2 regions of the Actinomadura decatromicini genome follow, and region 2 is predicted to be linked to the other one. Evidence: riboswitches for the same ligand, from Rfam matches in the RefSeq annotation. Region 2 holds a riboswitch; the other holds the start of a gene.

Region 1 (4,398 bases), on a different contig from region 2:
TCGGCGGGATGCTGAGCGCGACGAACGCGACCATCTCGCCGAGGATGACGAGCGTCCAGCAGTCGATGGAGCGGCTGCGGACGGCGAGCGGCCCGAGCTGCGACTCCGGCAGCAGGAGCCGGGCGAGCGCGCCGAGCAGCAGCGCGGCGGCCATCAGCCCCGACCCCTTGCGGAAGTAGTTGAACGCGCACAGCGTGAGACCCGCGCCCACGCCGCTGAGCACGAGCAGGTAGGGAAGCTGCGCGAGCCAGTGCGGCGCCGCCTCCCTGCGGCGCGGGGCCCTGCGGCGGCGCCTGCGCACCTCGGTGCTCATGGGCTTCACGGTATAGCGATTCGGCCCACCGCACGACATCGGGCGGACCACCGTCCCCAAGGGGTGGGACGGATGGGGCGCGGGTGATGTCCGAGAGGCCGGAATCCCTTGCGCCATCGTGCCTACTCGCCAGTAGGAGGGTGTGACCACACGGCGCCCGGGTAACCCGGCAGACAGGGGTCGCTAACTAGCTGGGAGGACTGCCGTGGAGGGGCCGTTCATGCGGATCGAGGACAGCGGGCTGGTGGTGCCGCTGCGCCCCGACGTTACGACGGTCGGGAGAGGGAGAGGAGTGGATATCCGCCTCGACGACCCGAGTGTGTCCCGCTTGCACGCTGAGATCGTCCGACGCGGTCCGTACGTCTACGTGGTGGACATGGGCCTGTCCCGCAACGGGACCCGCGTCAACGGGCGGCCGATCGCCCGCCGAGTCCTGGAGGACGGCGACGTCGTGAGTTTCGGCACGGCGCGCTGCCGGATGGGGGGCATCCCCCGTGAGGAGGTCGACCCGGACGTCGAACTGCGGCGCGCGGTCGCGCCGGAGCTCACCCGACGCGAGGTCGACGTGCTGACCTCGCTGTGCCGTCCAGCCCTGTCCGACGAGGCGTTCGTGGCCCCCGCCACGGCGCGCGACATCGCCGGGGAGCTGGTCGTCACCGAGGCCGCCGTCAAGCAGCACCTGCTGCGCCTCTACCAGAAGTTCCGGATTCCCGAGGGCGCCAACCGGCGGACCAGGCTCGCCAACGAGGTCATCGCGATGGGCCTCGTCCGGCCGCTGCCGCCGGTGCACGTCCCGCAGGGCCGCCCTCCGATGGACGGCCGCGTACCGGGGGTCCGGGGCACGGCCGAGACGCGGCGGGCGGGCGCGCCGCACGCCCACCACACCGGCGCCCGCCCGGCGCCGAGCCCGGCGGGACGGAGGGCGAGCTGAGGTAGGTCCGCGGTCGCCCTCGACGGCAGCGCGACTGGAGGGCGATCGCTTGACGGGTCGTGCGGGGCCGCGCAAGTGACGGCGTGGCTCCGTCCGGCGGAGAACGCGGACGGGAGCCGCCACCGGGGTGCTGGTGGCGGCTCCCGCTCGTTCACGCCCGCCGTCTAAGCGAGGCTCTTCTCCGCCGCCTCGACGACGTTGGCGAGCAGCATCGCGCGGGTCATCGGGCCGACGCCGCCGGGGTTCGGCGCGACCCATCCGGCGACCTCGCGGACGTCGGCGGCGACGTCGCCCGCGAGCTTTCCGTCCACCCGCGAGACGCCGACGTCGAGGACGGCCGCGCCGGGCTTGACCATGTCCGCGGTGATCAGGCCGGGGACGCCCGCGGCGGCCACGACGATGTCGGCGGCGCGGGTGTGCGCGGCGAGGTCGCGGGTCGCGGTGTGGCAGAGGGTGACGGTCGCGTTCTCGGTGCGGCGGGTGAGCAGCAGGCCGAGGGAGCGCCCGACGGTGATGCCGCGCCCGACGACGGTGACGTCGGCGCCCTTGATCGGGACGTCGAACCGGCGCAGCAGCTCGATGATCCCCTTCGGGGTGCAGGGCAGCGGGCCGGGCTGCATCAGGACGAGCCGTCCGAGGTTGGTGGGGTGCAGGCCGTCGGCGTCCTTCGCGGGGTCGATGAGCTCCAGGACGCGCTGCTCGTCCAGGCCCTTCGGCAGCGGGAGCTGGACGATGTACCCGGTACAGGCGGGGTCGGCGTTCAGCTCGGCGACGGCTTGCTCGACGTCGTCCTGGGACGCGGTGGCGGGCAGGTCGCGGCGGATGCTCTCGATGCCGACCTCGGCGCAGTCGCGGTGCTTCATGTTCACGTACGAGTGGCTGCCGGGGTCGTCGCCGACGAGCACGGTGCCGAGCCCGACGCCCACGCCCCGGTCGCGCAGCGCCTCGACGCGGGTCTTGAGGTCGGAGCGGATCTCGGCGGCCGTGGCCTTGCCGTCCAGAATCTGTGCGGTCATGCGTACCTCCGCGTGGCAGGTCCCGTCCTCCACCCAGGCGCGCGGTGTACGGACTGTGGTTCGCTCCCCGGTGGTGCCCCACCTTGACCGCGCCAGTCGCGTGAGCATCCATCGTAGTCGGCCGTCACGCGGAGTGGCTCGCGGAAATCGGCGGCGAGTGGCCCTGCCGGTCGCCGCCGGGACGCTCGTAGCGTGGTCCGCATGACCGACGCATGGTTCGAGCGGCCCGTCCTGACCGGGCGTTACGTGCGGCTGGAGCCGCTTTCGCGGGAGCACGCCGAGGGGCTTTTCGCGGCGTCCAAGGATCCCGCCATCTGGACGTGGACGAGCGAGCGGCAGCCCGCGACCGCCGAGGAGATGGCGGCCTGGGTGGACGGCGCGCTCGCCGACCACGCGCGGCGCGCCCGCGTGCCGTGGGCGCAGATCGACGTCGCTACCGGGGAGGTCGCCGGGTCGACCTCGTACCACGACGTCGCCCCGGCGCATCGCGGGCTGTGCGTCGGGCACACGTGGCTCGGCGCGCGGTGGTGGCGGACGGGCCTGAACACCGAGGCGAAGCTCCTGCTGATGGGACGCGCGTTCGACGAGCTCGGGGCGATCCGGGTCGGGTGGCACACGCACGTCCGGAACGAGCGGTCGCGGGCGGCGATCGAGCGGCTCGGCGCGTCGTTCGAGGGCGTCCACCGCAAGCACCGGATCCGCGCGGACGGCTCGATCCGCGACACCGCCGCGTACGGGATGACCGACGACGACTGGCCCGCGGCGGCCGCCGCCCTGCGCGCCCGGCTGCGGTGAGGCGGGTCAGTCCTCTTCGGAGCGGCCGCGCCAGGCGATCACGCGGTCGGTGCCGTGCCAGCCGAGATGCGCGGCCAGCATCGCCGCGAGGATCGCCGCGGCCAGCCCGATGAGCTGCCGGGACTCCATCAGCAGCGCGTCCGCCTGGGACACGGAGCCGAGCATGAGGGACATCAGCAGATCCATCGCGCCTCCAACACGCAACCACCCGCGCCAGGGGGGACACAGGTCATGCGGAGGCGCGGTTCGCGCCGAGGCTACCCGGAGGAAAAAGCAAAAAATCCGGCGCTAAACCCGGTGCGGCGGTGTTCTGCGCCACACCGGGCCTGCCCGTCGAGCAGTGCGATCAGTGGTAGAAGTGCCGGACGCCGGTGAAGTACAGCGTGATCCCGGCCTTCTCGGCGGCGGCGATCACCTTGTCGTCGTTCACCGAGCCGCCCGGCTCGACGATCGCGCGGACGCCCGCCTTCGTCAGCACCTCAAGGCCGTCCGGGAACGGGAAGAAGGCGTCGGACGCGCCCACGGCGGCCGCGGCGCGCTCCTCCCCCGCCCGCGCGACGGCGAGCTTGGCGGAGTCGACCCGGTTGACCTGGCCCATCCCGACGCCGACCGTGGCGCCGTCGGCGGCCAGCAGGATCGCGTTCGACTTGACCGAGCGGATCGCCCGCCACGCGAACGCCAGGTCGGCGAGCGTGGCCTCGTCGGCGGCCGGGCCTGTCTTCAGCTCCCACGCGGACGGGTCGTCGCCGGGCGCGTCCACCTGGTCGACGCCCTGGAGCAGGACGCCGCCGTCGACGCGCCGGTACTCGGTCGCCCCGGCGGGCGCGTCCGGGCAGACCAGCAGCCGGACGTTCTTGAACCGCTCCTTGAGGACGGTCACGGCCTCGTCCTCGAAGGACGGCGCGACGACCACCTCGGCGAAGCTCTCGGTGACCTGCCGCGCCATCGCCGCCGTGACCGGCCGGTTCGCCGCGATCACCCCGCCGTACGCGGACACCGGGTCGCACTCGTGCGCCTTGCGGTGCGCGTCGGCGATGTCGGCGCCGACCGCGATCCCGCACGGGTTGGCGTGCTTGATGATCGCGACGCACGGCTCGGCGAAGTCGTAGGCGGCGCGGCGCGCGGCGTCGGTGTCGACGTAGTTGTTGTACGACATCTCCTTGCCGTACAGCTGCTCGGCCCCGGCCAGCCCGGTCTCGCCGGGCGTGCGGTACAGGGCGGCGCGCTGGTGCGGGTTCTCGCCGTACCGGAGGGTGTTCGAGCGCTCCCAGGTCGCGCCGAGGAAGTCGGGCCAGCCGGTCTCGGCGGCCGTCTCGTCCGGGGCGTGGGCGCCGGCGAACCAG
Region 2 (4,398 bases):
CCCTGAGGTGGACGTCGGCGGGCAGGTCCGCCGGGACGTTCGCGATCGCCTCCCGGTTGGCGCGGAGCGCGGCCGCGACGACCGGGTCGTCCGCCGCCGCCTGGTAGCAGCCCGGTTCGATCAGCGCCAGCGACAGGACCGCCTCGGGACGCCGCGCCGCCGCGAGCATGGCGCCGACCGCGCCGTAGGAGTGGCCGACGAGGTGCGCCCCGTCGCCCATCAGCGCCGCGATGTCGGCGGCGTCGGCCTCGTAGTCGCCTGCGTACTCGGCCGAGCCCGTCTCACCGCTGGCGCCGTGGCCGCGCCGGTCCATGGCGAGGACGCGGAACCGGTCCGCCAGCGGGCGCTGCGCCGCGAACCCGAGGACCGGGTCGTCGCCCCAGGCCGTCGAGCCGTGGACGAGGATCGCGGGCGGTCCCGTCCCGCCCGTCTCGTCCCAGACGGTCACGTGCACGTCGCCTCCGGACATCTCCGCCTCCTTGAACATCGTTCAGCTTGCTTGAACAATGTATAAGAGAGTGAACGGCGTATGACAAGGGGGCTAGGGTGGGGGCGTGCCCACGCCTTCGCCTTCCGTCTGGCTGCGTCCCGAACGTCCGTCCCGCGACCGGCGGCTGAGCCGCGCCCGGATCGTCGCCCGCGCCGTCGCCGTCCTCGACGCGGAGGGGGCGCGAGGCCTGTCCATGCGGCGGATCGCGTCCGACCTCGGCGTCACGGCGGGGTCGCTGTACTGGTACGTGACCACGAAGGACGAACTGCTCGAACTCGCGCTGGACGACGTGCTGGGCGAGGTCGTCGGGGACGGGACGGCATCCGCCGACGGCTGGCGCGACGCGCTCGGCGGTCTGGCCCGGCGGCACCGCGCGATGCTGCTGCGCCACCCGTGGGTGCTGTCCGGTCTCGCGGGGCGGCCCAACCTCGGGCCGAACGCGCTCGCCCTCGCCGAGGCCGGGCTGACGATCCTGTCCCGGGCCGGGTTCGCGGACGGCGACCTGGACGCCGCCCTGGCCGCCGTCAACGACCACGTCGTCGGCGCGGTGACGGCCGAGACGTCCTGGCGCGCGGCCCTCGACCGGACGGGCGGCGCGGAGTGGCGCGAGCAGGCCGCCGAGCACCTGCGCCGGATCGCCGAGGAGCATCCGCTGCTCGGCGCGCGGATGTCCGCCGCAGCCGGAGCGGAGATCGACGTCGACCGCGAGTGCGAGCGCCGGTTCGCGTTCGCGCTCGACTGCCTCCTGGACGGACTGGAGGCCCGGCGCCCGTCCGCGCGCGGGGATGTCGAATAATCTTCGGAGGACGGGACGCCGACCCGCGGGCTGGTCGTGGTGTCGGTGGTGCCCATGAAGAGACGTTCCGCGGAACGGGGCGCCGGCGGAGTGGAGGGAGCCGTGCCGGTCGGGGGCGTGCGGGTCGCCCCCCGGAAACGAGTGGGCCGGTATGATGGCGCGCACGCGACTGGCGCAGTCAAGGTGGAGACGACCACCGGGGAGCGAGACTAGTCCGCACACCGCGCGCCTGGGTGTACGGGCCCCCTTCGCCGGGGCGCCCGATCCCCGGCGCGAGCAGCGCGGAGGCTCCGATGCACGAACCCGCCGTCCCCCATCTGAAGGACCAGGACCCCGAGATCGCCGGGCTGGTCGAGGACGAGGCCCGCCGCCAGTACGAGAAGCTGCGGCTGATCGCCTCGGAGAACTACGTGTCGGAGGCCGTGCTGGAGGCCACCGGCACGGTGCTGACCAACAAGTACTCCGAGGGCTACGCGGGCAAGCGGTACTACGAGGGCCAGCAGAACGTCGACCCGATCGAGACTCTCGCCGTCGAGCGCGCGAAGTCGCTGTTCGGGGCCGAGCACGCGAACGTCCAGCCGTACTCGGGGTCGCCCGCGAACCTCGCCGTCTACATGGCGTTCCTGGAGCCGGGCGACCCGGTGATGGGCCTGTCGCTGCCGATGGGCGGGCACCTCACGCACGGCTGGTCGGTGTCGGCGACGGGGAAGTGGTTCCGGCCCGTCCGGTACGACGTGCGCGCCGACACCGGGCGCGTCGACATGGACCAGGTGCGCGACCTGGCGCTCAAGGAGCGTCCGAAGGTGATCTGGTGCGGCGGCACCGCCATCCCGCGCACGATCGACTTCCCCGCGTTCGCCGAGATCGCGCGGGAGGCGGGCGCGGTGCTCGCCGCCGACGTCGCGCACATCGCGGGCCTGATCGCGGGCGGCGCGCACCCGTCCCCGGTCGGCCACGCGGACGTGATCACCACGACCACGCACAAGACGCTGCGCGGCCCGCGCGGCGCGATGATCCTGTCCACCGTCGAGCACGCGAAGACGGTCGACAAGGCCGTCTTCCCGGGCCTGCAGGGCGGTCCGCACGACCACACGACGGCCGCCATCGCCGTCGCGCTGAAGGAGGCGGCGCGGCCGGAGTTCGCCGCGTACGCGCGGCAGATCGTCGCGAACGCGAAGGTGCTCGCCGCCGCGCTGACGGACCGCGGCTACGACCTGATCTCCGGCGGCACCGACAACCACCTCATCCTGATCGACCTGACGAACAAGGGCGTCGCGGGCAAGCCCGCCGCGCAGGCCCTCGACCGGGCCGGGATCGAGCTGAACTACAACGCCGTCCCGTTCGACCCGCGCAAGCCGTTCGACCCGTCCGGGCTGCGGATCGGCACCGCCGCGATCACCACCCGCGGGCTGGACGAGGCGCGGATGCCGCAGGTCGCGGCGTGGATCGACGAGGTCGTGCAGGCCGCCGCCAAGCAGGACGAGGCGGTCGTCGAGCGGGTCGCCTCGGAGGTCCGCGAGCTGCTCGCGGGCTACCCGATGCCGGGCTGGGCGCCGACGCCCTGACCCGGCGCGGCGGCCGGCCGCAGCACGGTGATCATGCGCCAGGCGCCGGGGTCGGCGAGGGGCACCGCGTCCTCGCCGACCCCGAAGTCGCCGTACTGCGCGACGGCGTCCAGGCCGCCCGCGAGGCGGATCGCGGCGTCCAGCTCGGTCGCCGTCCAGAACCGGTAGGGGACGACGTCGCGGACGACCCGCGTCCCGCCGTCCGCGGTGATCGTCACCGTGACGTGGTCGGCGGACACCTGCGTGATCGGGTCGAGCCGGTCGCCGGGCTCGCCCCACCGGACGCCCGCGTGGACGCCGTCGCGCTCGACCGTCCAGCCGGTGCTGACGCTCGGGTCGTCGGTGAGCCGGTCGCGCGGGTGCGACATCTCCACGATGTAGAGGCCGCCGGGGGAGAGGTGCGCCGCCACCCCGCGCAGGTGCGCGACGAGCGCGTCCAGCGTCATCAGGTGGGACGTCGAGTCCAGCATGGTCACGGCGAGGTCGAACCGGCGGCCGAGGTCGAGCCGCGTCATGTCGCCCTCGACGACGTCCACGGCGACGCCCTCGCGCGCCGCCTCGCGGGACGCGTAGGCGCACATCCGCGGGTTCAGGTCGAGCGCGGTCGCGGCGACCCCGCGGCGGGCGAACTCGCGGGCGTGCTCGGCGGGCCCGGCGGCGAGCTCCAGCACCGTCGCAGGGCCCGCCCCGGACGGAGCGGCGCCCCCGGCGTCCGCGCCATGCCCGATGTCCGCGGCGCGCCCGGCGCCAGTGGCGGGCCCCGTTTCCGCGGCGTGCCCGGCGTCGGTGGCGGGCCCCGTGCCCGTCGCGCGCCCGGCGTCGGTGGCGTGCTCGGCGTACCAGCCGAGCAGGGCGTCCACCTCGGCGGGGACGTCGCGGAACGCGCACGCCAGCTCGTACGCCCAGGGGTCGTCGTAGATGCCGCTCATCCGGGACATCCTGCCAGCGCGCGGGGCCCGCGGGGCGCCGGTTCGGCCGGGTTACGCGACCGCCACCTCATCCTGCGCGCGAGGTTTCACATTCCGGACGGGGCTTGAGCCGCCCCGGCGGACCGCCTAGCGTGCGGTAAGTGATCGACCCCGTGAGCGGTGAGCGCGTCAACGATCGACCCCGGCCCGGTCCGGTCCCCGGCCCGTCCTCGGCGCGGCTCCCCCTGCTGCTCCCCGGCTCGCTCAGCGACGAGCAGCGCGCCGTGTACGAGGCGGTGACCGGCGGCCCGCGCACGTCGGGCGGGCCCCCGCCCTACGGCCTGGCCGACGAGTCCGGACGCCTCCTCGGCCCCTTCAACGCCATGCTGTACAGCCCGTCGGTGGGGCTGCCGCTGCAGGACCTCGGCGCCGCGCTGCGCTTCCGCACCGCGTTCACCAAGCGCGAACGGGAGATCGCGACGCTGGTCGTCGCCGCGCACGTCCGGTCCGACTACGAGTGGTACGCGCACGAGCGGATCGGCCGCCGGCACGGCCTCACCGACGCCGAGCTGGACGCGCTCCGCGAGGGCCGCGCGCCGATGCTCGGCGACGTCCGCGAGCGCGTCGTGCACGAGGCGG

What was found. Region 2 has a riboswitch for ZMP and ZTP ahead of FXF68_RS32575 (serine hydroxymethyltransferase). Riboswitches for the same ligand answer to the same signal wherever they lie in the genome.
Region 1: another riboswitch for ZMP and ZTP. It lies ahead of FXF68_RS39035 (bifunctional methylenetetrahydrofolate dehydrogenase/methenyltetrahydrofolate cyclohydrolase); the one in region 2 lies ahead of FXF68_RS32575 (serine hydroxymethyltransferase).

Annotation. Positions count from the first base shown of each region.
Region 1 covers NZ_VSRQ01000012.1:59,246-63,643, reverse strand. Annotated here, with positions in the region: gene FXF68_RS39045 (DUF3017 domain-containing protein) at 1-313, opposite strand, end outside; gene FXF68_RS39040 (FHA domain-containing protein) at 519-1,244, shown strand; gene FXF68_RS39035 (bifunctional methylenetetrahydrofolate dehydrogenase/methenyltetrahydrofolate cyclohydrolase) at 1,409-2,260, opposite strand; ZMP/ZTP riboswitch at 2,285-2,370, opposite strand; gene FXF68_RS39030 (GNAT family N-acetyltransferase) at 2,462-3,055, shown strand; gene FXF68_RS39025 (hypothetical protein) at 3,062-3,241, opposite strand; gene purH (bifunctional phosphoribosylaminoimidazolecarboxamide formyltransferase/IMP cyclohydrolase) at 3,402-4,398, opposite strand, start outside.
Region 2 covers NZ_VSRQ01000007.1:554,846-559,243, reverse strand. Annotated here, with positions in the region: gene FXF68_RS32585 (alpha/beta fold hydrolase) at 1-469, opposite strand, end outside; gene FXF68_RS32580 (TetR/AcrR family transcriptional regulator) at 555-1,286, shown strand; ZMP/ZTP riboswitch at 1,442-1,528, shown strand; gene FXF68_RS32575 (serine hydroxymethyltransferase) at 1,580-2,851, shown strand; gene FXF68_RS32570 (class I SAM-dependent methyltransferase) at 2,818-3,780, opposite strand; gene FXF68_RS32565 (carboxymuconolactone decarboxylase family protein) at 3,921-4,398, shown strand, end outside.